2 linked regions of the Prochlorococcus marinus subsp. pastoris str. CCMP1986 genome follow. The protein of the gene in region 1 interacts with the protein of each later gene in a pairwise test. Links are inferred from orthologs where the notes say so. Each region holds a gene or a part of one and is shown on either strand. Other genes may lie near its edges.

Region 1 (16,967 bases):
TAAGAAATTTTTTGTTATTAAATATTCTTTTAAATTGAAGTTTAATTGGTTCCGCTTTCGCAGATGGCCGTCTAGCTTTTTTTGCATATGGGGCAAGTCCCCAGCAAGATAATAAGGTTGTTATTACTGCTATAAAACCGCTAATTTTGCCCATCACAAAATATTCGTTATTAGCTAATCCTTCTGAATTTAAAACCACTCCAGCTATTATTAAACCAGTTAAACCAGCTATTATTGAGCCTGTAAATCTTGCGGCATTTAACCTAGTTCTTATTGAAGTTTTTTCTGAGATTTCTGTAGATAGAGCTGCGAAAGGAAGATTAATACTTGTATAAGCAGTCATTACTATTATTGAAATCAAAGTATAGTATATCGTTCTGTTTATGACAGGGCCTGTGGGGATCCACCAAATTGCTGCCAAAGAAATCCCTAGAGGCACTGCAGCAATTAGCATCCAAGGTATCCTTGGCCCCCATCTCGATTTTGTCCTATCACTTAACCATCCTATTAATGGATCGTTTATTGCATCCCATATTTTTATCAACATTAGTAATGAACCTGCAATTAAAACGGGTAAACCTGCCGAACAAATAAAGAATCTAAAAAGGAAAAAGCCAAATTGTGTGGCGGCTAGACCTGTGCCTGCATCTCCAAGTCCATAAGAGAGCATTAATCTTGTTCTTGATCCGGTTATATTTTTTGAGTGTGAATTTTCCAATCTTTTTACTTTGTTGATTGTTTGGTAATGTATTATTGCAAAGGTAATTCTATTACTTTTTGCGGGCGTGGTTTAGTGGTAAAACCTCAGCCTTCCAAGCTGAAGATGCGGGTTCGATTCCCGCCGCCCGCTTTTAGATTATATTATTTTTTGTTCCAAATACTTCTTCTGAAATAATTAACACAGAGCTTCTATTATCTACTTTAATAAAAGTATCGGTAATGGGGATAGGCTTAGTATTTTCAGAATGATTAGTATCAATAATTTTGAGCCATTTACTTTTAGATTTTGGTAAATAAAAATCAATGCTTTTTGAATATGCATTTAAGCCAGCCCAAATTAAAGGATTATTTTCACCTTTATTGATGCTTAATGCAACTGTATGTGACCAACTACTCCAATCTGGACTTTCTAACTTTGGACCATGCCAATAATAATTGGCTAAATTGTCAATTTCTTTTTTATTTGTTGAAGAAATAGGATTAAAAAAATTAATAAATTTTTTTCTTATTTTTATTAAATACTTTAGATAATTTAATAGTTCTAAATCTTGTTGATTTTCATCCCAATTCATCCAACCTAAAGAATTGTTTTGGCACCAAGAATTATTATTTCCGCCTTGAGATCTTCCTATTTCATCACCCATTAGCAACATAGGGACTCCTCTTGAAATGAATAAACTCAAAAGTAAATTTTTTTGTTGCCGCTTTCTTAATTTTTTAATAGATAAGTCTGATGTAGGTCCTTCCACTCCATGATTCCATGAATTGTTGTGGTTATCCCCATCTCTATTTTGCTCTTTATTTGCGAAATTATGTTTTTTGTTAAAGGTAACTAAATCTTTTAGTGTAAATCCATCGTGTGAAGTTATGAAATTTATAGACTTTGGTAAGAAATTATTTTCTTTGTAATGTGATGGACTACCTTTGATTTTGTCACTCATATTCCAAGCCGTATCTTTATCCCCTTTCCAAAATCTTCTTAAGTCATCTCTGAAATGCCCATTCCATGTAAACGTTTTCTTAGAGGGGAAATCGTTTAATTTATATAATCCTCCACAATCCCAAGGCTCACTGATAAATTTGATATCGGCAAGTTCAGGATCACATTCAATATCATCAAAAATTGGTGGATTATCAAGAGGGATGAGATCTTCACCTCTTGACAAGGCAATACCTAAATCAAATCTAAAACCATCAACGCCTAATTCATTTACCCAGCATTTTAATGACTCTAATATTAATTTTCTAACTAATCCTCTATTTGCTGCTATAGTGTTCCCACATCCAGAGACATCTTGATAATTTTTATCTTTGTCGATGAAATAATAAAGATTGTCATCTATCCCTTTCCAAGATATGGCAGGTCCTTGATAATCTCCTTCAGAGGTATGGTTATAAACCACATCTAAAATTACTTCAATGTTTGCTTTATGGCATTCTTCCACAAATTTTCTAAATTCCTCTCTATTTCCTTTGGCGGTATTATTAGAAAGATATTGAAAATGTGGAGTAAACCAGTTAATAGGACTATATCCCCAGAAATTTTCTAATCCATTAGGAGCATCATTTGGGTCAAAACAAAATACCGGAAGTAATTCAATACTTGTTATGCCAAGTTTTTTAAGATATGGAATTTTTTTTAAAAATTTTTTAAAACAACTTTCTTCTTCATTAGAGGATTGAGTAAATGCTTTGATATGTAACTCATAAATAATAGTTTCTTTCCATGAGTGTTTAGGTCTAGGGAAATCTTTAAAATTAAAAGATTTTCTATCACAAACAACACTTTTAAGACAACAATCCATGTTATCTATATTGTTGAGTGCATTTTTTCTTTTGTAATTACTCCATCCAGTAATGCCTCTTGAGCAAGGATCTATGAGAACAGTTTTAGAATAATTTTTATTTAGTCCATTATCATTCTGTTTTACTCTAAAGGCATAGATTGAACCCTCTTTGAGATTATTTATTTCAGCATGCCAATAAGAACCAGTCTTATGACTATGATCTAACTTGAAGATTGTTTTTGGAGCAACTGAATCTTCTTTCTCGAATAATAAAATTTCTATATATTCTGCATTTGTAGCTATTAGAGAGAAATTGACACCTCCTGAAGTTATTGAACTACCCAGAGGTAATGGTTTTCCAACCTTTATATCATTCACTGTTTCTTTATTTCTTTAATTTTTTTTATAAATGAACTAATTTAATTAAATAATTCATTTCAGAATCATAAGTGCAAAATTAAAAAAAAAGAATCAAATTTGATGTTTCACTCATCAATATTCTTAAATTTAAAAAATTTAATATTACTAATTAAATGTTCTTTTCTTTGTTTTGTATTTATACACAAAAAAGTTCAAAACTCGGTTCAAACGTAATATGTTACTGAATTTTTTTGCTTTTAAAATGGAAAGAATATCCTCTTCATGTGCTGAGAAGAAAATATATCTGAAATTTAATAAAAAATAATAAATATTTGAAATTGTTAAATTGATTACTTTTAAATATAAATTTTTTTAATAATTAGAAATTAAACTTTTTTAAAGAAAACTAGTTACTGCAAGAGTTTTGGCCCTTCATTTTACCTAAAGTAAATTTAAGTGCTTATAAAAATTTAAGATCTAACAATATTGTTGAATAGCTAAAAATGTCATTAAATTTTGTATAAAGCTTTGCGCTGCCGGCATTTTTGGTTGCCGTATTTGTATTTGCTCCATATGATATGCAAGTTCGAGGTAATTAGACTTGATTTTAAAATTCTTGTCTTTCAAATCTCTGCTATACAAACAATTCAATGAACAAAGCTGATTTAGTAAATCTTGTAGCTGCTCGTACTGAGCTTACAAAAACAGATGTATCTTTAGTTGTTGATGCAGCTATTGAAACTATTGTTGATTCAGTAGTGGAAGGCAAAAAAGTCTCCATACTGGGATTTGGTTCTTTTGAACCAAGGGATCGTTCTGCTAGACAGGGCTTAAACCCTAAAACTGGGGAAAAAATTGCGATTCCCGCGAAAAGAGTTCCTACATTCTCAGCAGGAAAACTATTTAAGGATAGAGTTCAAGGCTAATATTCTAATAGCTTATTTTGTCTTTAATATAGGTGTTCTTTTTGAACACCTTTTTTTTTAAAGAAAAAAGTATTGATAATTTTTTTATATTATTTTTAACATGATTTTATTAGGAGGGTTTTTACTTTTTGACTCTTTTTAGTTATAAGAAATTTATATGTTTCTCACTACCTTTGTTAGTTTTATTCTTAAATCCTATTGTTGCCGAACAATTATTAACTAAATCGGAAATTTTAAGAAAAGCAAATGAATGCTTCAAAGATTTGCAATATAAAGTATGTAGTAACTTATTATTGGAAATTGAGAAAATACAGTTAGTTGAGTCTGAGCAAAAAAAATATAAATGTCAGGCAAGTATTCTTGGGTTGCAGACAGAACTTATTGAAGCTTATTACTTTAGAAAGTTAAAGAAAAATAAAAATGGAATGATGCTTTCATATGTGAATAAAAATTGTTAATTCTTGAGAAAAATTTTAAATTTAGAATATTATTAATTTGTTATAAAGGTTGAAATGGTAAAAGGTTTTTCTGAAAGTGAAGTTAAAAATGATAAACCTATTAAGGATTTGGAAAAAGAGAAAAAAGGGTTAGCTTCTTTTCTTAAAGGAAAAAAATTTACTTATACCTTGCCAGGTAAAAAGCAGATTAATATATTTGGTTCAGTTGTATTAGTTTTAAATATAATTTTAGTACTTTTGGTTATTTTGTATTTTAATAATAAAGGCTTTCATGATTTTATCTTTAATGTTGGTCGATAGCTTAATTTTTTATCGAAAGAATTTTAGAAGTGATATATTTAAATTTTGACCGGAAATTCATGAAGATAGTTAGCTTATTTTTTCAAGTGGTTATATCAGTTGTACTTATTGGATTTTCAGTATACTTTTTAAGTGGTTATGACTCTGCTTTCGAGGCGGATCAGTCATGTCACTCATATCTTTCTAATTTGCCTGACCCATCAAATAGCTTAGGTTGTGATCATGATACTGAAACTCATCAATGGATACTATATGAGACTCAGGATAATTTAGAACCAGCAAAAATTATTAAAAAATATAGATATAAGTTCTTATAGTTTAATTTTTTTATAAAAGAATTTGGCACTCAAAATTGAAATGATTGCTGTAATTGTAAAAGTAAGATATTGATATATGCTCCCCTCTTGATAGATATTATTTTTATAAAGGGGGAAATCTATAAATGAACCAAATGTTCCCCAAATTATTACCCAAGCTGAAATGTATAGGAAAATTTTTAATGGATTAGATTTTTTTTCTTCCATTATCAATTTATACCAAAGATTGAGGAAGTGACAGGCCTTCCTTTAAAAACTAATTCGGTTAATAAGAGCATTAAAAAACCGATCATAGCTGCTCTGCCATTAACAAGTTCGGCACTACTATTAAATCCAAAAACATCTTTTACTTCATCACCTTGATTATCAACCCATTTTGAATATTCATTATCAGAAGATGTATTATTTGTCTCTTCCTTTAGATTTTCAGTAGGACTATTATCCGAATTTTTTAATGGGGGTTTTTCTTCTTTCATGAAAATTGTCTTTTTAATAATGATAGTTACTTAAAACAAATTTCATTGAATTAGGATTCAAATTTTAAAAAAAATTATGGTAAAAGTAATTATCCAAAGTATTTGAAGTCTTAAAATTAATTGACAAATAATATTTATTTTTTCTTTGGAGCAAATATTACCATTTGAATTGATAATTGGCTTTTCAATAATTTCATCATTGTACTTGTTCTCACCTCCTAATTTGACATTGGAAATATATGCAAAAATAGCCTCTGAAATACCAGAATTAGGAGAATCATATTTAATTCCATCAGAGTAACTTTTTTTAATGACAGAAATATATTTTTTAATTTTAGAACTAACCAAAGGTAATGTTAATAAAACTATTCTACTTGGAAGGAAAGTTGAACAATCTTCAATTTTTGCACTAAAAAAACCTAGATATCTGTAATGGTCATATTTATAGCCGATCATTGAATCCAAAGTACTTATTGCTTTATATGAAAAGCCAAGTGATAAAGGACCTGGAAGAAAAATCGAAAATTTGATAAAAACTGTTCCAATAAATATCCAAAAAAGCGGACCAAAAATCCCATCAACTGAATTTTCTGTAAGACTTTCAATACTTGATCTCAAAAGATGCTCTAACGAAGCTGTACTTACATCTCTACTTACAATTCTTTGAACTTTTTCTTTAACTATTTGTTCAGTTTTTTGATCAGTTATGTTGTCGTTTATAAGATTTGAAATTTCTTTTACGCTCAAGATTAGACTCTTTGAAGCTAAACAACTCGATAAGCCTAAGAAGATTAATATTCCAAAAATAAGATTGCTTTTTGATTGAATGAACATTAATTCAATAATCTTACCGATCACAAAGCTTGTCGCGATAGTGGATAGTGCAATAAATAATCCTCCCCAAAATAATATCCTCTTATTTTTCTTGAAATTATGGATAAAAAAATTAGTTATTTGTTTTATGTAAATCCCAATTATTTGAACAGGATGGATGATAAACTTTGGATCACCAATTAAAAGATCAAACCCAATCGAGGCAATAAATATAAAATATAAATTTATTTCAGCCAACTGAACATAGCACGAAGACCTTTCCCAACTTTTTCTATCTCGTGTTTAGAATTTTCTTCTCTTAATTTTGTCATTAAGGGTTTGTTATTATCACATTCATCTACAAAATTCTTAGCGAAAGTACCATCTTGAATATCTTTTAAAATTTTCTGCATTTCTTTTTTTGTTTCATTATTTATAAGTCTTTTCCCACTTACATAATCACCATATTCTGCAGTATTTGAAATTGAATCTCTCATTTGAGATAATCCTCCCTTAACCATAAGATCGACTATTAACTTTACTTCATGTAAACACTCAAAATATGCTAATTCAGGTTGATATCCTGCCTCAACGAGAGTTTCAAATCCTGATTTAACAAGTTCTGATAAACCACCACATAGAACTGCCTGTTCTCCAAAAAGATCTGTTTCAGTTTCTTCTTTGAAATTTGTTTCAAGAATCCCAGCTCTTGTACCTCCAATACCCTTGGCATAAGACATAGCTAATGATCTCGCATTGCCTGAATAGTCTTGTTCAACTGCGAATAGGGCAGGAACTCCTTGGCCATTCTGATATTCCCAACGAACAGTATGTCCAGGCCCTTTTGGTGCAATCATTACAACGTCGACAAAATTAGGTGGCTTAATGAGTTCGAATCTTATATTGAATCCATGTGCAAAACTTAATATCTTACCTTCTTTTAAATTTGGTTCTATCTCTTTGATATAAACATCTTTTTGGAACTCATCTGGAAGCAGAATCATAATCCAATCTGCTTTTTCACAAGCCTCAGAAACAGTGAATACTTTTAATCCATCATTAATAGCTTTGCTTTCAGAATTACTACCTTTGTATAACCCTACTATTACATCCATTCCACTGTCTTTAAGATTTAAAGCATGTGCATGGCCTTGTGAGCCGTAACCTATTATTGCGATAGTTTTATTTTTTAATAGACTTAGGTCAGCATCTGTGTCATAAAAGAGTTGTGTCATTAGTTGTAACTTCTAAACTTTTGATAGTTAATATTTTAGACATTAAAGGTGTAAATAAACCATATAATTGCTCATTTAAAAATTAATATTTAAATATTAATTTTAGATAATAAGAGCTAGCTCGCCTCGCTTGGATGTGAAATTACTCTATCTATTAGCCCATAGTTTTTAGCTTCTTCAGCACTTAGAAAATAATCTCTATCAGTATCTTTCTCTATTTTTTCAAAGGATTGTCCTGTCATATCAGACATAGAGTGATTCAACATATCTTTAATTCTCAGTATTTCTCTAGCTTCTATTTCAATATCGCTAGCCTGACGTTGTGAAGTCCCTCCCAGTGGTTGATGAATCATAATTCGACTATGAGGAAGAGCAACCCTTTTACCTTTAGTACCAGCTCCCAATAAAAATGCTCCCATTGAGGCTGCAAGACCTACGCATATAGTGACTACATCGCTCTTAACGTATTTGATAGTGTCATATATTGCTAAACCAGCAGTGACTGATCCGCCAGGACTGTTTATGTAAAGATAAATAGGTTTTGTATTATCATCAGAATCAAGGTATAGCATTTGAGCAACTAAGCTGTTCGCAATTCCATCATTAACTTCTTGTCCGAGAAATAAAATCCTCTCAACACCCAATCTTGTATAAATGTCTACCCATCTTTCGTATTGACTTCCTGGTAGTCTATACGGCACGCTTGGAGTTCCTATTGGCATAATTTTAAAAAAGTAGTGAGTTAAAAGTAAGGATTAAATGTTATTAGGTAAATCTTTTTGACTTGTGAGTATCCTATCTATCACTCCATAATCTAAAGCTTCTTGAGGGTTAAGATAACTCATCCTGTCAGAATCTTTCGAAAGCTCTTCAATACTTTTACCGGTGTTGCGTGATAAGATCTCCAGCATTGATTTTTTATTTTTTAACACCTCTTCTGCCCTTATTTGGATATCAGTTGCTTGCCCTCTAGCTCCGCTAATTGGTTGATGAAGAACAATAGAAGCATGAGGAAGAGCTGCTCTATGCCCTTTAGTCCCTGAAGACAATATAACTGCCGCTGTTCCCATTGCTTGTCCAATACAAATTGTATGAATAGGAGGTTTAATGTAGTTGATGGTATCGCAAATAGCAAAAGCTTCTGTTTCAAAACCAACCGCATCTCCGGTATACCAGCTAGTGCCTGTTGAATTTATATAAAAATAAATAGGTTTGTCTGGATCATCAAATTCTAAATATAGGAGTTGAGCAATAATTAGCTCGGTAACATCCATTCCTAATTGTCTTTTAGCGTCATCGTCTGAAAATAACGGTAATCCTAGGTATACAATTCTCTCCTTTAGCAGAAGAGAAGGTAAATCTGGTGGCGGAGTCCTCATAGCGGTATTCTCGCCGTAATAAGGAGCAGATACAGTCATATGTTCTACAAAATAAATACTAGTATGATTCTAGCTATATTTAGCCCTGTGTCGCTGGAGATTTAAAAGATTTGTTTGACTCAGGATTATTTATCAATTTCCCAAATACCATTCTTCCAGTGGGCGATTGCAATGCACCAGTAATAACTATATCTAATCTTTCTCCCACAAATTTCTTTGCATCATCAATTACGACCATTGTCCCATCATCTAAATATCCAATTCCTTGCAATTTTTCTTTACCCTCTCTGACTATTTTTATATTAAGTGATTCTCCAGGCTGTACTTCTGGCCTTAAAGCTATAACTAAATCGCTCAAATTCATAACTTTTAATTCTTTTACTTCTGCAATTTGGGAAAGATTATAATCTGCCGTAATTAAAGTACCTGCCATATCCTCCGTAATTCTTAGAAGTTTTTCATCTACCCCATTCCCCTCATATTTAGTTGGGTTTATTACAAGTCTCCTTCCATATAGTTCTCTCAGCTCTTTTAATAATTTAAGACCTCTTCTTCCTTTTCCTCTTTTTTCATTACTACTAGAGTCAGCTAAGGTTTGTAGTTCATCAATTACACTTTGGGCCACAATTAATTGACCTTCAAGTAATCCACAGCTTAATAAACCATTTATCCTTCCATCAATAATTACACTAGTATCAAGAATTTTTGGACTTGCTGCTGGAATTATTCCTTCATTTACTAAATAAGCGTCAGTATTAGTAGGGTTAAATAGTCTTAACAATGTCCTGCCATGAGTATCAGCTAATTTATAACCAAGTGCCCCAAAGAAAAAATTACTAAGAATGGCTGCTAAAGGTTTTGCAAAAAATACTTCCCTTGGAAATGGAATCAACAATATTGGAGCAAGTAGTAGATTTGCAACAAGTAATCCTAAAATCAACCCTACCGCTCTGCTTATTAACAAATCCGTAGGCATTGTACGTATTTGATCAAGGAATGTCTTTCTAAGCTGTAAAAATACAAAACCTGCTGCTAATCCAATAAAAAATCCTATTATGGCTAGTACAATTCTAAAACCTTCTACATTAGAGACTTGTTTAAGTATGTCTATTGGTAGAAGATCAACCCCAAGCCATCCTGATGCCGCTCCAGACAATACAAATAAAATTAGTACTAAGATATCCGTCATATATATAATCTACTAGGATTTATTAATTGAGTAAATAAAGATTTTATTTTTAAAACTCCTCTATGTTTTTTTTTTAAGCTTTATATTTTGTTTGCATGATGAATAAATTGCCTAGAAGTGCTTACGTACACATACCTTTTTGCCACAGACGATGTTTCTATTGTGATTTTGCAGTTATACCTTTAGGTAATAAAATCGAAAGTTTAGAGGGATATGGGAGTAAAACCGTTAAAGAATATTTGACCTATTTAAATAAAGAAATATTATCAATCAAACATAAATCTCCTCTTTCAACAATTTATATCGGTGGAGGAACTCCTTCAATTTTAAATCCCTTACAGATTAAAGATTTAATAAATCTTTTTAAGGAGAATTATAAAATTGATTATGGTGCTGAAATCACAATGGAAGTTGATCCAGCTAGTTTTAATGAAGATGATCTATATGGCTTTATAAAGGCTGGGATTAATAGATTTAGTCTTGGAGTTCAAAGTTTTAATAATCAGGTCTTAGAACAGGCGGGAAGAAGACATTGCAGCAAGGATGTAGAAAAATCTTGTTTTTGGTTAAAGAGAGCATATAATCATGGTTTTATAAAAAGTTGGAGTTTGGATTTAATTCAAAATTTACCAAGAAGTGGTTTTAAAGAATGGCAAGAAGACTTAAAACAATCGTTAAAGTTTTTTCCTCCACACATATCAATTTATGATTTAAGTATCGAGAATGGAACGGTTTTTAAGAAATTAGTTGATTTAGGTAAACTATCTTTACCAAAGGATGATGATGCTTTTAAAAATAGTGAGTTAACAAACTTTATTTTAAAAGCTTCAGGTTATTCAAGATATGAAATTTCTAATTACTCTATCCCTGGACATCAATCAAGACATAATAGAGTTTATTGGAAAGGTCTTGGATGGTGGAGTTTTGGTCAAGGGTCGACTAGTTCTCCTTGGGGAGAGAATTTTACAAGGCCAAGAATTAGTAAAGATTATAAAAAATGGGTAACTAAGCAATGCGAAATCAAATTAGAACATTCACTAATTAACCAAGAAAATATTTATAAAGAATTGGATGAGAAAATCATGTTAGGAATGAGACTTAAAGAGGGTATCAATATTTATAACTTATTAAACGAACAAAATTGGGATAATAAAAAGTCCAAAATAGCTTTAAAAAAGTTACTAAAAGCATGGGAACCCTTCCTGGAAAGTGGCCTTTTAATTAAAAGAGGTAACAGATTTTTTTTAAGTGATCCAAAAGGGATGGAATTAAGCAATCAAATTCTTGTTTCAATGTTTAGATGGTGGGAAAAATTTAATTGAGCTTTTCGGCTGCTACCCATTCTTTTAGTTTTTCACCAAAAATTTTTTTTCCATCAATAATTGGTCTACAAAATGGAGGTTGCTTATCATTTAGTCCTAATAAATCAGCAGTAACTCTTACTTGTCCATCACAAAATTTTCCTGCACCTATACCTATTGTTGGTATTTCTAATTCGGTTTGAATTTCTTTAGCAAGTAATTCTGGAATATGTTCTAAAACTATAGAAAAACATCCTAATTTTTCTAGTGATAAAGCATCTCGTTTGATTTTTTCGTGACTTTCTGAATTGTTCCCTTGTTGTTTAAATCCTAGATTCAAATAGCTTTGTGGAGTAAGCCCTAAATGACCCATGACAGGAATTCCCATCCTTATGAGTCTTGAAATAACATTCTGTACCTCTGGATCAGCGCCCTCAACTTTTACTGCCTTTGCATAAGTATTCTTAATTATTTTTCCTGCATATTCCACTGCCTTGTTTTCTCCGCATTGATAAGTAAGAAAAGGCATATCACATACTAATAATGACTGTTCTTCTATTTCTTTGCTGAACCCTCTAGAAACTGCATTTGTATGATAAATCATATTCTCTAACGTAACAGGCAAGGTCGATTTGTATCCCAAACAGACCATTGCTAAAGAGTCTCCCACTAGAACAATATCTGCTCCTGAATGTTCAGCTAGAGAACCTGAAATAGAATCCCATGCAGTTAATGCAATAATCTTTTGAGATTTTTTTTTATATTTAACTAGTTCTGATGGCAACATAAAAGCTATGTATCTTTTTTTATCAAAAATTGCTAATATATTTAAGACTCGGCCTTTCGCGGTTTTAACGCCCAAACCTGGTCAGGATCGGAAGGTAGCAGCCACAAGGGATGCTTGAGGCAGGCGAGATAACCGAGTCACTTAATTTTAGCGATTATTCGATATCTTTTTTATTCTGCCTTAATCTTAAAAACTCTGGAATATTAGTACCTGTGTCTTTATTATCAGAAATATTATAAAGTGGCTGATTAGATAATCTATTTTTAATCCTTTGTTGTTTTAACGGTTGATTGGTTTCGAAACCTGTTGCAATAACAGTTACCTGTATTTCGCCTTCCATTGATTCATCTATAACAGCACCTACTATTATGTTTGCTTCTGGATCTACAACATCATAAATAATTTCTGAAGCTGAGGTCATATCTTCTAATGTCATATCTTTCCCACCTGTAATATTTATCACACAACCTTTAGCTCCATCAATTCTTGCCGCTTCTAGTAAAGGACTATTCATTGCGGCTTGAGCAGCCTCTAATGCTCTAGATCTACCAGAACCAATACCTATACCAAGCAGGGCAGTGCCAGCTTCAGTCATTACAGACCTAACATCAGCAAAATCAACGTTAACTAATCCAGGGCATGTAATTATGTCACTTATACCTTTAACTCCCATCCTTAAAACATCATCAGCATTTCTAAAGGCTTCTTGAAGTGGAGCTCCTGCAATTACGTCTTTTAAACGATCATTTGGAATCACAATAAGCGTATCAACGTTTTCTGCTAATCTTGCAATCCCTTCTTCTGCCTGACGCATTCTCCTTTTACCTTCAAATGAAAATGGCTTGGTTACTATCCCAACAGTTAAAGCACCACTTTGCTTTGCAACCTCAGCAACTACTGGAGCCGCTCCTGTCCCAGTTCCTCCTCCCATACCTGCAGCAATAAAAACCAAGTCAGAGCCCTCTAAGGTTTGTTGCAATTCATCTTTAGATTCCTCAGCAGCTTTTTGACCAATACTTGGATTCCCTCCTGCTCCAAGACCTCTTGTTAAGTTCTGACCTAGTTGAACTCTACGATCTGCAGAAGATTGTAATAATGCTTGCGCATCAGTATTTAAAACTCTGAATGAAACGCCTTCAAGATCACTATCAATCATCCTGTTTACAGCATTACTCCCACCACCCCCGACACCAATTACTTCAATTTTGGCATTCTGACTTGGAAGGATGTCTTTTGATTGATCAAAGTTTGGATTGTTTCCGAAGCTCATCTCTAAATAAAATCAAATACTAGTATTGGATGCATTATGAACTCACTAAGCTGATATGTAGGATTTTCTTGAAGAAAGTCCTTAAATATTAACTTGTCAAAAATTTGAGTGAATAACCGAAACCCTTTCAATTACTGATCTAATCAAAAAAACTTTTATGAAATTTGTTTTCAATTATTAGGGTTTGAACACTTTAATTTTTGGATTGTTGGGGTCAATTAGGTCGATATTATCTATTTTTTCTAAGATATTATTTTCTCTTATTTGGTTTTTCATATTATTTACTATTTGTAATTGATTTTCTATTCTTTTTGGATTAAATCCTAACAATATTGTTTTAAGACTTTTTTCCTCTAAAGTTAAAAAGCCATTAGGGGAGAAAGTTATTGTAATGAATTCAACATCGTTATATTTTTGGTAATTCAAAATTTTTGATAGTGTCTCTCTAAAGTTTTCTTTCCATCCAAAAACTTTACTAGTTATTTTATTCAAATTTTCTTGATCTGAATATTTTAGACTGATGAAGAAACCATCTTCATCAATAAAACCAGTTATTTTTTCCCCTTTAAAAAGCCGTTCGCCATAAGCTATTGGAGTTCTTGTTTTAATTAGAATTTTTAAACCAAAAGGGAATATTTGTCTAAAAACTGAAACATTCTTTAGAGATAAATTCTTTTTTAATTCTCTTTCTGTGTATGAGCTTTTGACAAATATCAACGAGGTAGGGAAATTTAGAGATGAGTTTACAACTATATCCTCGATAGAAAATAATTCGCTACCAACTATAGAAACATCTTGGTAATTAACATTTTTGAAAATTTTAGAGGTTGCATAACTTGTAAAAAATAAAAAGGTAATTAACAAAAAAAACCTTTTATTCTTTAATTTTTGTTTATCCTTCACAAATCACATCTAGCTTTTTCCATCAGTTGATCCATCCACTCTCTAGCTCTCTCTGCATCTGAAAATGGAACATCCATCTCTTTCCCATCCCCAACGAGCCTGAGCCTACACTTACCTTGTGATTCATTGGTTAAAGGTGCTTCTCCTGAGGTAAGGGCCATTAACTCTACTAGTTCTAGTTTCTTTATTGTAAAACTACCTTTTTCTTCAAATATTCCAGCTTCAAATGCACTCCATTTTAATTCACCATCCTTTAAAAAAGCTGCACCAGAACTATCTAATTTGCAAATTTCAGAACCACTTGCCCAATTCCTAAAAAGATTTTGTCTTCTTCTTTCTAGCCAACCGAGAGCTGTTAATAGAACGAAGATTAAAAGTAATGGTAACCAAAGTAGTCCATGCAACATTTGACTTTAATCTATAAATCTGATGATATATCAACTAGTTTAGCTACAAGTTGATCAATATTTAAACCTGAAGCATTCCAAAGCATTGGAAACATACTTTTACTAGTAAAACCAGGAATTGTATTTATTTCATTCAGAAAAATTTTATTTGAAATCTTTTCTAAAAAGAAATCAACCCTTGCGAAACCGTAAATATTTAATGCTCTACAACTTCTAATAGCAATATCTTTAATTTGTTCAGAGATTTGAGAATCAATATCAGCTGGAATAATTATTTGATTATCCATCGAATATTTTGAATCATAATCGTACCAATCGGTTGAATAAGAAACTTCACCGATTTCAGATGCGGTAAGTTTTAAATTACCAATTATTCCGCATTCAAGTTCTCTAACATCTAAACCTTCCTCGATAACAATTCTGGAGTCTATTTCCCAAGCCTTTTGTAATGCTTTAATTATTTCTGATCTAGTTTTGGCCTTCGAAATACCAAGTGATGAGCCTGAATTAGCAGGTTTAACAAAAACTGGTAACTTTAATTTTTCAATAATCTCAACAGATAAATTATTTTTTACTTTATCATCACTAAGATCTTGATTTTGAATATCTAAATAATTTACTTGGGGAATTTCTAGATGTGAAAATATTTTTTTCATTAATATTTTATCCATGCCAAGAGCAGAACCTAAAATTCCTCCTCCTACTATGGGCTTTTGGGTAAATTTTAATAAACCATGAATTGCTCCATCTTCTCCATTTACACCATGCAAAAGTGGGAACCATATATCAATACCTTGAAATTCTATTGTGTTTAAAAAGTTAATTTCTCGTTTAGGGAAAACTTGGTTCTTATCAATCGTTTCATTTTTTCTTTTTTCTTTTAGTAATACAAGAGATTGATCATTATCAAGCCAAACGCCATGCTTATTTATATAAAAAGCTTTAACCCAAAATCTATTTATGTTCGTTTTTGAAATTAATGCTTTAAAAACTGTCTTGGCGGAAGATACTGAAACATCATGTTCATTAGACTCTCCTCCAAAAATTATTCCAATACATTTTTTTTCTTTTTCTAACATTTAGAAAAATTACTTATAAATCTGACCACTTAAAGAAAAAGATCTCGCCTCGGTTATTTTGACATTTATTTCATCACCATATGAATAATTAAATTCAATATTTTTTGATATTTCTACAAATGTAAGTCTATTCGTTCTTGTCCTTCCCATCATTTGGGCATTATTTTTTGGATTCAAGCCCTCAATTAAAACACTTTCAATATTATTTAAATATCTTTGATTTCTTTTTCTAGAGGTTGTTTCAACTAGTTCATTAATTTCTTTTAATCTTTCCTTTTTAACTTCTTCAGGAATTTGATTATCCCAAAAAGCTGCTGGGGTATTTGGTCTTGGAGAATAGGCGGCGGTCATAACTTGATCAAAGCCAATATCAGATATTAACTTCAATGTTTCACGATATTGGGTTTCTGTTTCTCCTGGGAAAGCAACTATTGCATCAGCAGTAATTGATGCATTTGGCATTAATTGTCTAATATTTTCAATTATTCTTTTATATTTTTCGATCGTGTAACCTCTAGCCATTAATCTAAGGATTTCATTATTACCACTTTGGAACGGAATATGAAAATGCTCACAAACTTTGTCTAATTCATAACAAGCGTTTATAAGTCTTTTTGAAAAATATTTTGGATGACTTGTAGAAAATCTTATTCTTTTAATTCCCTCTACATCATGAATAAAATAAAGAAGATCAGTAAGGGAATTTTCTTTCCTGCCCTCTTTGGTAGTTCCAGGAAGATCTCTACCGTAGGCATCAATATTTTGCCCTAAAAGAGTTACCTCTTTGAAATTATTATGAGCTAAAGATTCTATTTCACTTTTAATTGCATCTGGATATCTTGACTGTTCTTTACCTCTAACAGATGGGACAACACAATAAGAGCATCTTTCATTGCAACCATAAATGATATTCACCCAACCACAAATAGAGCTATCTCTTCTTGGATTAGTAATATCTTCAGATATAAAAGTTTCTTCAGTGGCTACGACTTGATTGCCTAAATCAACCCTCTCTAAAAGATTCTCAAGATTATTAACATGTTGTGGCCCCATTATTAGATCAAGTTCGGGCACTCTTCTTAAAAGAGATTCACCCTCTTGTTGCGCGAGGCAACCTGCTACAACTAATTTTAATTTTGGAGTACTATGCTTTCTTTTGACTTGCTTTCCTAAAAAACTGTAAACCTTTTGCTGAGCACTGTCTCTTATTGTGCAAGTGTTATATAAAACTAAATCCGCTTTTAATTCATCAATAGCTCT
Region 2 (12,460 bases), 290 kb from region 1 along the record:
TTCCTTAAATTTACAAAATTATTTTATTTTTGAAAAAATCCATTATTACCTTTTAGAATCTATTATTCATCTATAAAGCTTATTAATTTGTCCCTTCCTTTTGATTTTTGGAAGAGCCTAAAGAGTAAGGAACATATTAATGGAGCTAATAAACCGGTTATAAAAACTTGAGCAAAAATATTTTTTAATATTGGTAAATACAAAAAAATATTATGGTTATACCAATACTTGAACAAGGCTTGAAAAAAATATAGCGAACCACAAAAAAAACATGCAATAGAACAAATTAAACCAAATCTGAAATGCCCTACAAAAATATTATTTGAAATACTTAACTTTCCAAACCATATTCCACATAAAACCAATCCGGGAATTTGTGTGAAATTACTATCAAGACTCAATGAATCTAAAATAAGTCCTAAAAATAAACCAATTATTAAACCATTAAATGATCCATAGATCATAGACCATGGCAATAACCAAAATAAAGGCCAATAAGGCTGAACTCCTAAGAATTCCAACCAATTAGGATCCCAAAAATAAACTATTGGTATAAATAAAAAGGAAAATAAAGATATTTTTTTTTTAAAGTATTTTCCCATTTAAATTTCAACTTTTAAGATTTGTACCCAATCAATTGCTTGAGGTTTTCCTAAAAGCAAAATATTCGCTGTTTTTTTTGCTTTGAATTCTTCATCAACAGATTGAATAATACCTATGGGAATATTGGGAGGTAACAAAGTGCTTGCTGGGGAAGATAAGACAAAATCTCCCACTTTTATATCGATATCCTTATTAAAAAAAATCACTTTTGGATAATCATTTCCAGAACCGACTAATAATCCATGCATCTGAATCCTTTCAACCCATACTCCCACTTTACTTTCAGGAGAAGTTAATAATCTTACTGTCGAAGTAAATAAAGAAGTATTCTCTACTCTTCCTAATAAGCCTCCTGGACCAACAACAAAACTCCCAATTTCTACTCCGTCTTTTGCACCTTTATTTAAGATAATTTGCCTCCAAAAACTGCCGGTTTTTCTTGAAATAACACTCGCTGAAATACTTTCAGAATCAGACAATCTTTGTAGAGATAAAATTTCGCGTAATCTTTTATTATCTTTCTCCAACTGTTTTAATCTGATCAAAAACTCTTGTTCAACACTTTTAGTTAAAACTTCCCTTTGATATTGTCCTGGCCAAAAAGGTTTTGAAATTAAATAATAAAAATCTTTATATAAAGATCCTTTTGATATTCTCACAAAAAACAAGAACGATAAAAATATAAATAAACCCCAATTTTTCTTTTTATTCCACCAACGATTAGTTGATATTCGTCGAATATCTAACATTCAACTAATCTCTAATCGCATTCCTTATAAAATCAGGTGTATCAACAACTCTCTTGAGTTTTTTGAAATCGTCCAATACCACTCCACAACCGTTAACTACGCATAGTAATGGATTCTCTGCAATATGCGTAAAAATTCCAGTTTCATGGCTAAGCAAATCACTAATCCCTCTTACAAGAGCTCCACCTCCAGCGAGCATAATTCCTCTATCAACTATATCTGCCGCTAATTCAGGAGGAGTTCGCTCCAAAGTTCTTTTTACAGCTTCAACAATTTTGGAAAGAGGATCAGCCATAGCCTCTCTAATTTCTCCAGAGGTTAAAGTAATAGATCTTGGCAAGCCAGATAAAAGGTGTAAACCTCTAACTTCTATAGAAGTATTATCAAATTCATCATCTGGAAATGCGGAGCCAATTTTGATTTTAATATCTTCTGCAGTTCTCTCACCGACAACTAGATTATGTACTTTTTTAAGATAAATTGCTATCGATTCATTAAGTTCATCACCTGCTATTCTTACAGATTCGCTTAGGACCGTTCCGCCTAGACTTAAAACTGCTACTTCAGTAGTTCCACCCCCAATATCAACAATCATGGTTCCAATTGGTTCAGTTACTGGCAATGAAGCTCCTATAGCTGCAGCGACAGGTTCATCAATCAAATGAACCTCTCTAGCCCCAGCTAATCCAGCTTCTCTAACAGCTCTTCGTTCAACACTAGTAACCCCACTCGGAATACCAATAACTATTCTTGGAGCTAAAATTCCCCTTCCTTCATTGCATTTTTGAATAAAAGTTTTTATCATTTGTTCTGCCGCATCAAAATCAGCAATAACTCCATCTCTCAAAGGTCTCACAGCTCTTATATTTCCTGGGGTTCTTCCAAGCATTAATTTTGCTTCTTCACCTACGGCCAAAGGAACTCCCTCTTCAAGATCCATAGCTACTACTGAGGGTTCTTGTAGAACCACACCTTTACCTGATACATGAATAAGAGTATTAGCAGTACCCAAATCAATCCCTATATCCCTAGAAAATTTAAATCTGTTAAAAATCACAATAAGAAATCTATTAAACAAATAATATATCTATTTTCTCAATACCTCAAAAAAAACTTTTATTTAGTTATGAATAGCTTGCAAAACTTAAGCAAAAGCAAAAAAGATGAGTAATATAAAAAAAAATAGCTTATGGAAATTAACACTATTAATTTGGTTGGTAGAGCTGGAAGAGAGCCTGATGTGAGATATTTCGAATCTGGAAGTACAGTTGCCAACTTCACTCTTGCAGTAAACAGAATAAGTAGAGGTGATGAACCTGACTGGTTTAATCTAGAAATATGGGGCAAACAAGCACAAATAGCTGCTGACTATGTCAAAAAAGGTTCTTTAATTGGTATTACAGGAAGTTTTAAAATTGATAGTTGGAAAGACAAGAATACAGGAGAAGATAGATTTAAACCAGTTGTTAGAGTTGATAGATTAAATTTATTGAGCTCTAAGAAAGAAACAGATAATAGCAATTTTTCAAATAATAATAACTCTGGAGATATTCCTTTTTAAGTTATTTTTTTTTTATAAAGTCTTATAAAAAATTTTATTAAAAAATAAACAAATATCAGAATTAATATGGGTTTGACAATAAATTTAATTTGATTCAAATATGTTTCAATAATTGGATAATTTTCGCCAAAGACAAATCCTGCATAAGTTAATAATGTAACCCATATTAAACTTCCTAAACTAGTCCAAATTAAAAATTTCCGAAGTGGCATTAATTCCATTCCAGCGGGTACTGAAATTAATGTTCTTATACCAGGTACTAATCTCCCCCAAAAAACTAACGAAACCCCATATTTATCAAACCATCTCCTGCTCTTAATAAGATCATTAGAAGTTATTCCTATATATTTGCCCCTTTTATCTAAAAAGTTTGATAATCTTTTTTCATTTACTAATTTACCCAAATAATACCAAGGCATAGACCCTAGTATCGTTCCAAATACACCCCAAAAAACCAAAATATAGAAATTTAATTTTTGTTGGTAGACAAAAAATCCACCTAAAGGCATAATTATTTCCGATGGAATTGGAGGTATAATATTCTCTAAAAACATCGCCAAACATATCGTGAGGTAGGCTATTGTTGAATTTGTTTCAACAGCCTTACTAATATATTCAGGAATGGAAGTGAGTAAATTAATAAAAATTAAACTCAAATTTAATATCTATATTGCTCTGGTTTATAAGGTCCTTCAACAGAGACATTAATATAGTCTGCTTGATCTTTAGTTAGTTTTGTTAACTTAGCCCCAATTTTATCCAAATGTAACCTAGCAACCATTTCATCTAAATGTTTAGGTAAAACATAGACCTCTTTAGAGTATTCATCTGACTTATTGAAAAGTTCAATTTGAGCTAATACTTGATTAGTAAAAGAATTACTCATAACAAAACTTGGATGACCTGTTGCACAGCCTAAGTTAACAAGTCTTCCCTCTGCTAAAAGAATAATTTTATTTCCACTTGGCAAAGTAATATGATCAACTTGAGGCTTAATATTTTCCCATGGGTAATCTTTCAACGAGGCAACATCAATCTCGTTATCAAAATGTCCAATATTACAGACTATCGCCTCATCCTTCATTTTAATAAGGTTATCGTTAGTTATAACTTGATAATTACCAGTAGCAGTAACAAATATATCAATATCTTCAACAACATCATTTAATGTGACAACACTAAAACCCTCCATAGCTGCTTGAAGAGCGCATATAGGATCAACTTCAGCAACCTTGACTATTGCTCCAAGTCCTCTTAATGATTGAGCAGACCCTTTACCAACATCTCCGAATCCCATTACTAACGCAACTTTTCCTGCAATCATTACATCAGTCGCACGTTTGATACTGTCAACTAGAGATTCTCTACAACCATATAAATTATCAAATTTACTCTTAGTAACTGAATCGTTTACGTTGATAGCAGGAAATGGTAGTGCATTTTGTTTTTGCAATTGATAAAGTCTTGCAACTCCTGTTGTTGTTTCTTCAGTAACGCCGATAATATTTCCCTTAATACGAGAGTAGAAGCTACTATCTTCTTGCAATTTAGACCTAATTGAGTTGAATAATGCTATTTCCTCTTCATTACTAGGATTCTTTAGAACTGACAAATCCTTTTCTGCTTTACTACCAAGTATTAATAAACCTGTTGCATCTCCACCATCATCAAGAATCATGTTTGGAGAATCTGTACCCCAATCTAAAATGTAATGAGTATATTGCCAATACTCATCAAGACTCTCACCTTTTTTTGCATAAACAGAAATTCCTTGTTCTGCAATAGCAGCAGCAGCATGATCTTGAGTTGAGAAAATATTGCATGAAGCCCATTTAACTTGTGCACCAAGATCAACAAGAGTTTCAATCAAAACAGCAGTTTGAATAGTCATATGCAAACTACCAGCTATTTTTGCACCATTTAGAGGCTTATCCGAATGATGCTTATCTCTAAGTGCCATTAATCCAGGCATTTCAGTTTCGGCAATTTTAATTTCTTTACGTCCGAAATCTGATAAAGAAATATCTTTAATTACGTAGTTTGGTATGGAGGTTTTAATCGAATTAGCAATAACCATTTCTAAAAATATCTTATACTTAGACTATAAGCGATTTTTATATAATTTAGTGTTTGTTGGGAATTTAAAAGAAACAATTCAATTAGGAAGTGATTTTGCTCGAAGATTAAATCCAAAATCGGTTATTTTACTACAAGGTCCCATTGGAGCTGGAAAAACTTCATTCGTCCAAGGAATTGCATTAGGCCTATCTATTTCAGAAGATATTACAAGTCCAACATTTGCCTTATCGCATCATTACAATTCTGGAACAATTCCACTAATTCATATGGATTTATATCGGCTAGAAAATAGTTTGATGGCAAAAGAATTCTTTATTTCTGAGGAAGAAGAGGCTATACAAAATGAAGCTATAATGGTTATTGAATGGCCGGAATTAATAAAGCCATGTTTGAATAATTTCTGGAAAATAGAAATAAGTTACGCTACAAATTTTGGGAGAAATTATAAAATTTGGGATCCAAAAAATTTATTAACCTTTGAATAGTCTGGTTGTTGTTCAATCGCACCTTCACCAAGACAGGTGAGTAACCCACAAATACTTGCGAATTTTACACAATTTTGTATTTCTGATTCATTTGAAGGATAATCAAACGACAGTAATTGTGAAATTAATCCAGCTAAAAAAGCATCACCTGCTCCAGTAGTATCAATAATTTTTAGCGACTTAGAAACTTCAGTCGTTCCTTGTACTCCATTTATTAACCAACAAATAGGATTTGCTCCATCTGTAATTATTACATCAGGACGGTTTAACAATCTTTCAGATATTTCCAAAGGATTTTTATTTTCAAAAAATAAAATTGCTTCCTCTTTGGCCAACTTTAAAATATGCGCCTTATTCAATAAATTCCTTATTAAATCAACTCTCTCCTTTTTATTAGTTTCTGATGAAGAAGTGGCAAAATCCCAAAAAACCTCTCTCCAGTTCAAGTCAATTATTATTTTTACATCAAATTTATTAGCTAAACTCAATAAAAAGTTAATAGTATCTGCAGATATTGAAGACGATAATATAATTGTTCCACAAACTAAATATTTTGTTTTTGAAAAGAGGTTTTCCAAACTTTTCAAATCTTTTTTAATTTCATTCTTATCAAAAGCCTCATCAGCAAAAAATGTATTTAAGCTTGTATCAAAACCAGAAAAATATCGATCTCCGGAATTATCCCTATTTACCTTAACGATACGAGTGGGAAGACAATCATCCAATTGCAAAAAATTTATATTTACCTCCAATTCTTTAAATTGATTAATAAATTTCTTACCAAATTCATCACTTCCTATACGTCCAATAAAGACTGAATCTATTTGTAATTTTCTCAATGCACAAGCTACATTTGCAGGAGCTCCTCCCAAAAAATCTGTAAATTCTTGATTTGATTTATTCTTGATTCTATCTATTAAAGCCTCCCCAATACAAATAACTTTTGTTTTTTTCATAGACTAAAAATTTTTTCTAAACTAAGAATAATTAATCGAAAACGATTTTTTTTTTTTTGAATTAAAGTTTAATTAATATTTTTCTTCTAATGTCCTTTAAAAAATCCGAAAATTGGAAATGGAAAAATTGGGACATATCATGGTCTTCAACAAAACAATCCTCTAACAATAGTGATTTAAATATTTTATTAATTCATGGTTTTGGAGCATCAAAACGACATTGGAGACATAATCAAGATTTTCTCGGAAATAATCATAATTGCTATTCAATTGACCTACTAGGCTTTGGAGAAAGTAGCCAACCTGGAGCTTCATTAGATTATGAGTCTTACAAAGATAATTATGTTAAATATTCCTTTGACTTATGGGGAAGTCAGGTAGCTACTTTTTGTAATGAGGTAATTAAATCTCCTGTTTATCTAGTAGGCAACTCAATCGGTGGAGTTGTATCTTTAAAAGCTGCTGAAATTCTCAAAGAAAATTGTAATGGCCTTGTTTTAATTGACTGTGCCCAAAGAACAATGGATGATAAGAGACTTAAAAGAAGCGATGTATTAATGAACTTATTGCGTCCGGTAATAAAAACATTAGTAAGTAAAAGAATTATTAGTAACACCCTTTTTGAGAGAGCTGCCAATCCAGCAGTTATTAAACAAATCCTTAAAAAAGCATATCCCTCAGGAAAAAATATTGATGAAGAATTAATAGAAATTTTATATAATCCTTCTCAAAGAAAAAATTCAAAAGAGGCTTTTCGTGGTTTTATTAATTTATTCGATGACTATCTCGCTACAGACCTATTTTATAGGGTTAATTCTCCAATTCAGTTGATTTGGGGAGAAAAAGATCCTTGGGAATCTCTAAATGAAGCAAAATCTTGGAAGAAAAACTATAAAAATATAAAAAGACTAGATGTTATTAAAGAGGCTGGACATTGTCCTCACGATGAAAATCCTGAGGAGACTAACAATTTAATTTGTCAATTTATTCAAGAGACGAAATAAGCTTCCACACTTTCGCTAAGTCTTCTTAAACCTCTTAGACCATCTCTTTCTAGATTTCTTACCCTATCTCTACTAATACCCAAGACACGTCCAATACCCGTTAGAGACATTGGCTCATCTCCATCCATTCCATATCTCATTCTTAAGACTCTACATTGCAAATCAGGTAACTGATGAAGTAGTGAATGTAAATCACCCCTCATACAGTCCATTTCGATTTGCTCATCAGGTAAATCTTCTCCTCCAGCTAATAAATCCAGTAAAACTGTATCTTCACCATCACCTACTTTTGTTTCTAGACTTACTGGCTGCCCAGCTTTGCACATTAAATCTTTAACATCATCTTCGGGCAACTCAACATATTTAGCTAGTTCACTTATTGTAGGTGTTCTTGACATTTCTTGACTCAACTCTCTTTGACCTTTTTTTAGCTTATTAAGCATCTCTGTTATGTGGATTGGCAATCTAATAGCTCTACTTTTTTCTGCAATTGCTCTTGTAATACCTTGTCTAATCCACCAATACGCATATGTTGAAAACTTATATCCTCTAGCAGGATCAAATTTTTCTACACCTCTTACTAATCCAATTGTTCCCTCTTGAATTAAATCAAGAAGTTCCATATTTCTTTTTGTATATTTTTTTGCAACACTGACGACTAATCTTAAATTTGCAGCAACCATTCTTTCTTTTGCTCGCTGACCAGCTCTGAGTCTTTTTTTGATTTGTGAAGTAGATAAATTTAACTTTTCAGCTAATTCTTCAGGTGAAGGTTTATTATCTGTCAATTCCATTATTTCAATTTCAGCTCTCTCAACTTGCATATATTCTTGAACTTGCCTACCTAAAGTGATTTCTTGTTCGTGTGATAGTAATGGAACTCGTCCAATATCCCTCAAATAAGACCTAACCAAATCTACATCATTACTGGATTTTAAAGATGAAATAGTAGCTAATTTATTCTCAACTAATGTTTCGGGTGACATAAAAGTTAATGTTGTTTTGTAAACAATACCATTAAGAAATGTAAAGTTAAACAAAAAAACCCACAATTCTACAAAAATGAGAATAAATACCTAGTAATTCTTACAAAATTGAAGAATTAAGTAGCCAATTTGCAGTACTAAGATAAATAAATACCCCAGCAATATCTGTCACAGTAGTTATGAAGGGGGAAGACATCAAAGCAGGGTCTAAACCCATCCTTTCGAATAGTAAGGGAAGAATAGCTCCGGCGGTTGCAGCTAACGTTGTTATCGAAATCAAGCTAATTCCAACTGCGGATGCGATTAATGGTCCCTCCCCTTGCCACCAAGCAAAGGGGAAAACCACTAGCATCATTAAAATCCCTAATAAAGCACCAGTTATTGCCTCTTTAACCACTACCTTAAATGCACCCATTGATTTTAATTTTTGAGTACTTAAACCCCTTATAACAACTGTTGAGCTTTGGGCTCCAACATTTCCTCCGGTACCGATAAGCAATGGGATAAAAGCAGCTAGTAAAACTATTTCTTTCAAAATCTGATCATTCATTGCAATAACTTTTGTAGTTAAACCATTAGCTAGAACTAAAATTAATAGCCATAAAATTCTCCTTCGAGCAATTGTAAATAAACCACTTTGAAAATAATCATCCTCATCACCAAGCTGAACAGCGCCTGCAGCATAAATATCTCGAGTAGCTTCTTGCTCAATAACATCAATCAAATCATCAACCGTAACAATTCCAACTAATCTTTTTTCTTTATCTACAACTGGGAGAGCTAAAAAATCATATCTTTGAATTGCTCTAGCTACATCCTCTTGATTAGTATTAGTGGAAATATTAACGACATCCTTTGTCATAACCTCACCAATAGGCCTAGTAGGATCTGCCGTAACAAGATCTCTTAAAGATAAAATTCCAGTTAGATGCCTTTCTTTATCCGTGACATATAGACTATATATTGTCTCTGTAAATGCAGCCCTTTTTCTTACTATCGACAATGCTTCCTCAGCAGTTTGCATTTCTTTTAAATCTATGAATTCAGTAGTCATTAATCTGCCAGCAGTTTCTGGCTCATATCCTAATAATTCTGCCGTTACTTTTCTCTCACCAGGACTTAGTGCTGACAGAAATTTTCTTACAACTTTTGCAGGTAATTCATCAAAAAGTTGAACCCTATCATCAGGAGACATTTTTTCAACTATTTCTAAAACCTCCCCGGAACGAAGTCTATCTAGTAATGTTTGCTGCACTATTGGATCTAAATACTCATAAACCTCAATTGCCTCATTTTTTTTTAATAACCTAAATGCAAGAGCTTGGAGTATTAAAGGAAGACTACCAATGGCATCAGCGATATCAACGGGCTGGGAAGGTTCAAGTAATAATTTTGCTTCATCATAATTTCCTGCAATAAGTAATTCCTCAAGCTGGATTGTGATCTTTCCACGATTAGATAAATCCGAAGATAAAGAAGTACTTACCTCTATATTATTATTTTCTTCCATGATATTTCCCTTTATCGAAGTAACATTAATATTATATAAAAATTAAGTAATTTTTCTACTTAACTGAAAACCAATATACATTATTATTAAATTTAAAATAACAATTACATTCAAATAAATAAATAACTTTAGATAGTAACCTTGGATAATAAATTGATATAAAAAGTGAACAAAACCGCTAAAAGATGTAAAGCAAGCAAAGAAACCACTAAATAAAATTTCTTTTTTTGACTTACTAATTTTCCTTGAAATAAAAAAGCCATATAAAAAAGAACCTATAATAGAAATAACAAAATTATTTTTAAAATAAAATCTTAGGAATGTAGCGCAATAGGCAGTTAATAAAAAAGTTAATAAATATTTTTTATTCAATTTATAAAGGTTAAAGTAATAAAATATCCTAAACAAAAAAATAAAAAAGATAATAATATAACTTCAGCATAATAAATCAATAGGATTAAATATTTTTTTTCTCGAATCAAATTAAATAACTGATATATGAAAGATGAAAATGTACTGAAACATCCTAAAAAACCAACAAAAATAAATAGTATTAAATTCTTATTTGTTATATTCAAACCTTCGAAAATACCTAAAAATAAAGAGGCTAAAACATTTACTATTAAAATATTATTAGAATAAAATATTTTCTTTTTTCCAGAAATATATTTTATAAACATTCTTACAATCAACCCGAAGGTACTTCCTACTAAAATATAAATAAAACCATCTAGTTCCAAGATCTATATTTTAATCCAACCCCTTTTAGTTCTATTAGGATGTTCAATAAATTGATTTGTTAGCAATTCTACTCGTGCCCAAGTATCATTTTCTTTGACTACCCATTTTTGTAAAACTGATAATGAAGAACCGGTATCAAGAACCAACAATTTTTTAGCGTTAATTTTTGGAAAAGTATAAAGTGAACAATTTGAATTTAATATGATTTCTTTGGAATTATTAAGAGTATTATATTTGTTTAAATCCCTTTGTATTCCTCCTGCAGGTAATGTAATTGGGCCAATCAGAGCGAATCCGATTAAACAAATATTTTTTATCACATTTTTTATCATATATCTAATGTCGCCATATCTAAATTGGCACTATGAGTTTCAATAAACTCTCTTCTTGGTGCCACTTTATCTCCCATCAAAATATTGAAAATTCTATCTGCTTCTAGAGCATCTTCAATTTCTACTCTTTTCATCATTCGTGTCTGAGGATTCATTGTTGTATCCCATAATTGTTTAGGCATCATTTCACCTAAACCTTTAAATCTTTGAATATTATAGTTAGCTTTTTCTCCAAAATCTTCTATAGTTTGCTTCAATTGATTTTCGTTATAGCAATATTTATGATTTTTTCCTCTTTCAACTTTGTATAAAGGGGGACAAGCAATGTATATAAAACCTTTTTCAACGAGATCCCTTTGATATCTATAAAAAAAAGTTAATAGTAATGTTCTAATATGTGCCCCATCTACGTCTGCATCAGTCATAATTACAACCCTATGATACCTAAGAGAATTTACATTAAACTCTTCACCCTTTATACCCAATCCCAAAGCAGTGATTAGTGATTGAATTTCTGTATTTTTATATATTTTTGCATCATCTGTTTTTTCAATATTTAATATTTTTCCTCTCAAAGGTAAAATCGCCTGAAATCTCCTATCTCTTCCTTGTTTAGCTGAACCTCCAGCGGAATCACCCTCAACTATATAAATCTCTGCACCTGAGGGATCTCTTGAACTGCAATCTGCCAATTTGCCAGGCAAAGTTGAACTCTCAAGAACACTTTTTCTCCTTACTAAATCCCTCGCTCGTTTAGCTGCTTCTGCCGCATTAAAAGATTGAATTGCTTTTTCTAGAATTAAATCAAAAACATTAGGATTAAATTCCATATACTTTATTAATGATTCTCCTATGAGCGAATCAACAATCCCTCTCACTTCAGTATTTCCCAATTTTGTCTTTGTTTGACCTTCAAATTCCGGTTCTGGAACTTTTACAGATAATACGACTGTCAAACCTTCTCTAATATTTTCTCCTGACAAATTTTTATCAACTTCTTTTCTTTTACCTCTTTTTTTCGCGATAGCATTAAAAGTTCTAGTCAATACAGTTTTTAAGCCATCTATATGCGTGCCGCCATCTATCGTTCTGATATTATTTGCAAATCCCAATATATTATCTGAATAAACATCCGAGCACCATTGCAAAGCTGCTTCCACGTAAACATTATCTTTTTGTGAATCGACATAAATAACCTCAGAATGAATAGATTCCTTTTCTTTATTTATGTACTCAACATATTCTTTAATACCGCCATCATATAAGTAAATTTCTTCTTTGAAAGAACCATCCGATAAATTTTGCCTCTCATCTCTAAATATAATTTTGACGCCGCCATTGAGATAAGCCAATTCTCTTAATCTTGAGGATAAAAGAGCATAATCAAATTTAATACCATCAGTAAATATCGATGTATCTGGCTTAAAACAAATTGTTGTACCTTTTCTAAATGG

The links.
Region 2: the proteins of ftsZ (region 1) and TX50_RS08675 interact in binary tests that used the Escherichia coli proteins (3 or more experiments, as listed by UniProt). The link is inferred for Prochlorococcus marinus subsp. pastoris str. CCMP1986 from one-to-one orthologs.

What each region holds. Positions count from the first base shown.
Region 1 is NC_005072.1:1,258,553-1,275,519, reverse strand. What follows is about bases 11,261-14,199. They hold ftsZ (cell division protein FtsZ), read right to left. Parts: upstream 13,319-14,199; coding sequence 12,203-13,318; downstream 11,261-12,202. Other genes in these bases: TX50_RS07020 (cell division protein FtsQ/DivIB), read right to left, coding at 13,496-14,199; panB (3-methyl-2-oxobutanoate hydroxymethyltransferase), read right to left, coding at 11,275-12,048; hemW (radical SAM family heme chaperone HemW), read left to right, coding at 11,261-11,282. Outside these bases: TX50_RS07105 (MFS transporter), read right to left, coding at 1-670; TX50_RS07095 (glycogen debranching protein), read right to left, coding at 852-2,885; TX50_RS07090 (HU family DNA-binding protein), read left to right, coding at 3,518-3,793; TX50_RS07085 (hypothetical protein), read left to right, coding at 3,922-4,251; TX50_RS07080 (hypothetical protein), read left to right, coding at 4,306-4,551; TX50_RS07075 (hypothetical protein), read left to right, coding at 4,611-4,868; TX50_RS07065 (chlorophyll a/b-binding protein), read right to left, coding at 5,078-5,344; adenosylcobinamide-phosphate synthase CbiB, read right to left, coding at 5,402-6,415; ilvC (ketol-acid reductoisomerase), read right to left, coding at 6,403-7,392; TX50_RS07050 (ATP-dependent Clp protease proteolytic subunit), read right to left, coding at 7,509-8,114; TX50_RS07045 (ATP-dependent Clp protease proteolytic subunit), read right to left, coding at 8,148-8,810; TX50_RS07040 (PIN/TRAM domain-containing protein), read right to left, coding at 8,851-9,960; more of hemW, read left to right, coding at 10,059-11,260; more of TX50_RS07020, read right to left, coding at 14,200-14,221; TX50_RS07015 (hypothetical protein), read right to left, coding at 14,218-14,628; TX50_RS07010 (D-alanine--D-alanine ligase family protein), read right to left, coding at 14,640-15,707; tRNA (N6-isopentenyl adenosine(37)-C2)-methylthiotransferase MiaB, read right to left, coding at 15,717-16,967. UniProt on the Escherichia coli protein: Essential cell division protein that forms a contractile ring structure (Z ring) at the future cell division site. The regulation of the ring assembly controls the timing and the location of cell division.
Region 2 is NC_005072.1:1,549,851-1,562,310, forward strand. The notes cover bases 384-3,167. They hold TX50_RS08675 (rod shape-determining protein), read right to left. Parts: upstream 2,410-3,167; coding sequence 1,357-2,409; downstream 384-1,356. Other genes in these bases: TX50_RS08665 (hypothetical protein), read right to left, coding at 384-602; mreC (rod shape-determining protein MreC), read right to left, coding at 603-1,352; TX50_RS08680 (single-stranded DNA-binding protein), read left to right, coding at 2,542-2,913; TX50_RS08685 (DedA family protein), read right to left, coding at 2,910-3,167. In the rest of the region: more of TX50_RS08665, read right to left, coding at 63-383; more of TX50_RS08685, read right to left, coding at 3,168-3,569; ahcY (adenosylhomocysteinase), read right to left, coding at 3,572-4,990; tRNA (adenosine(37)-N6)-threonylcarbamoyltransferase complex ATPase subunit type 1 TsaE, read left to right, coding at 5,040-5,477; TX50_RS08700 (carbohydrate kinase family protein), read right to left, coding at 5,435-6,433; TX50_RS08705 (alpha/beta fold hydrolase), read left to right, coding at 6,523-7,437; TX50_RS08710 (RpoD/SigA family RNA polymerase sigma factor), read right to left, coding at 7,422-8,423; mgtE (magnesium transporter), read right to left, coding at 8,524-9,933; TX50_RS08720 (CrcB family protein), read right to left, coding at 9,976-10,341; TX50_RS08725 (FluC/FEX family fluoride channel), read right to left, coding at 10,302-10,673; TX50_RS08730 (hypothetical protein), read right to left, coding at 10,677-11,006; gyrB (DNA topoisomerase (ATP-hydrolyzing) subunit B), read right to left, coding at 11,003-12,460. UniProt on the Escherichia coli protein: Forms membrane-associated dynamic filaments that are essential for cell shape determination. Acts by regulating cell wall synthesis and cell elongation, and thus cell shape.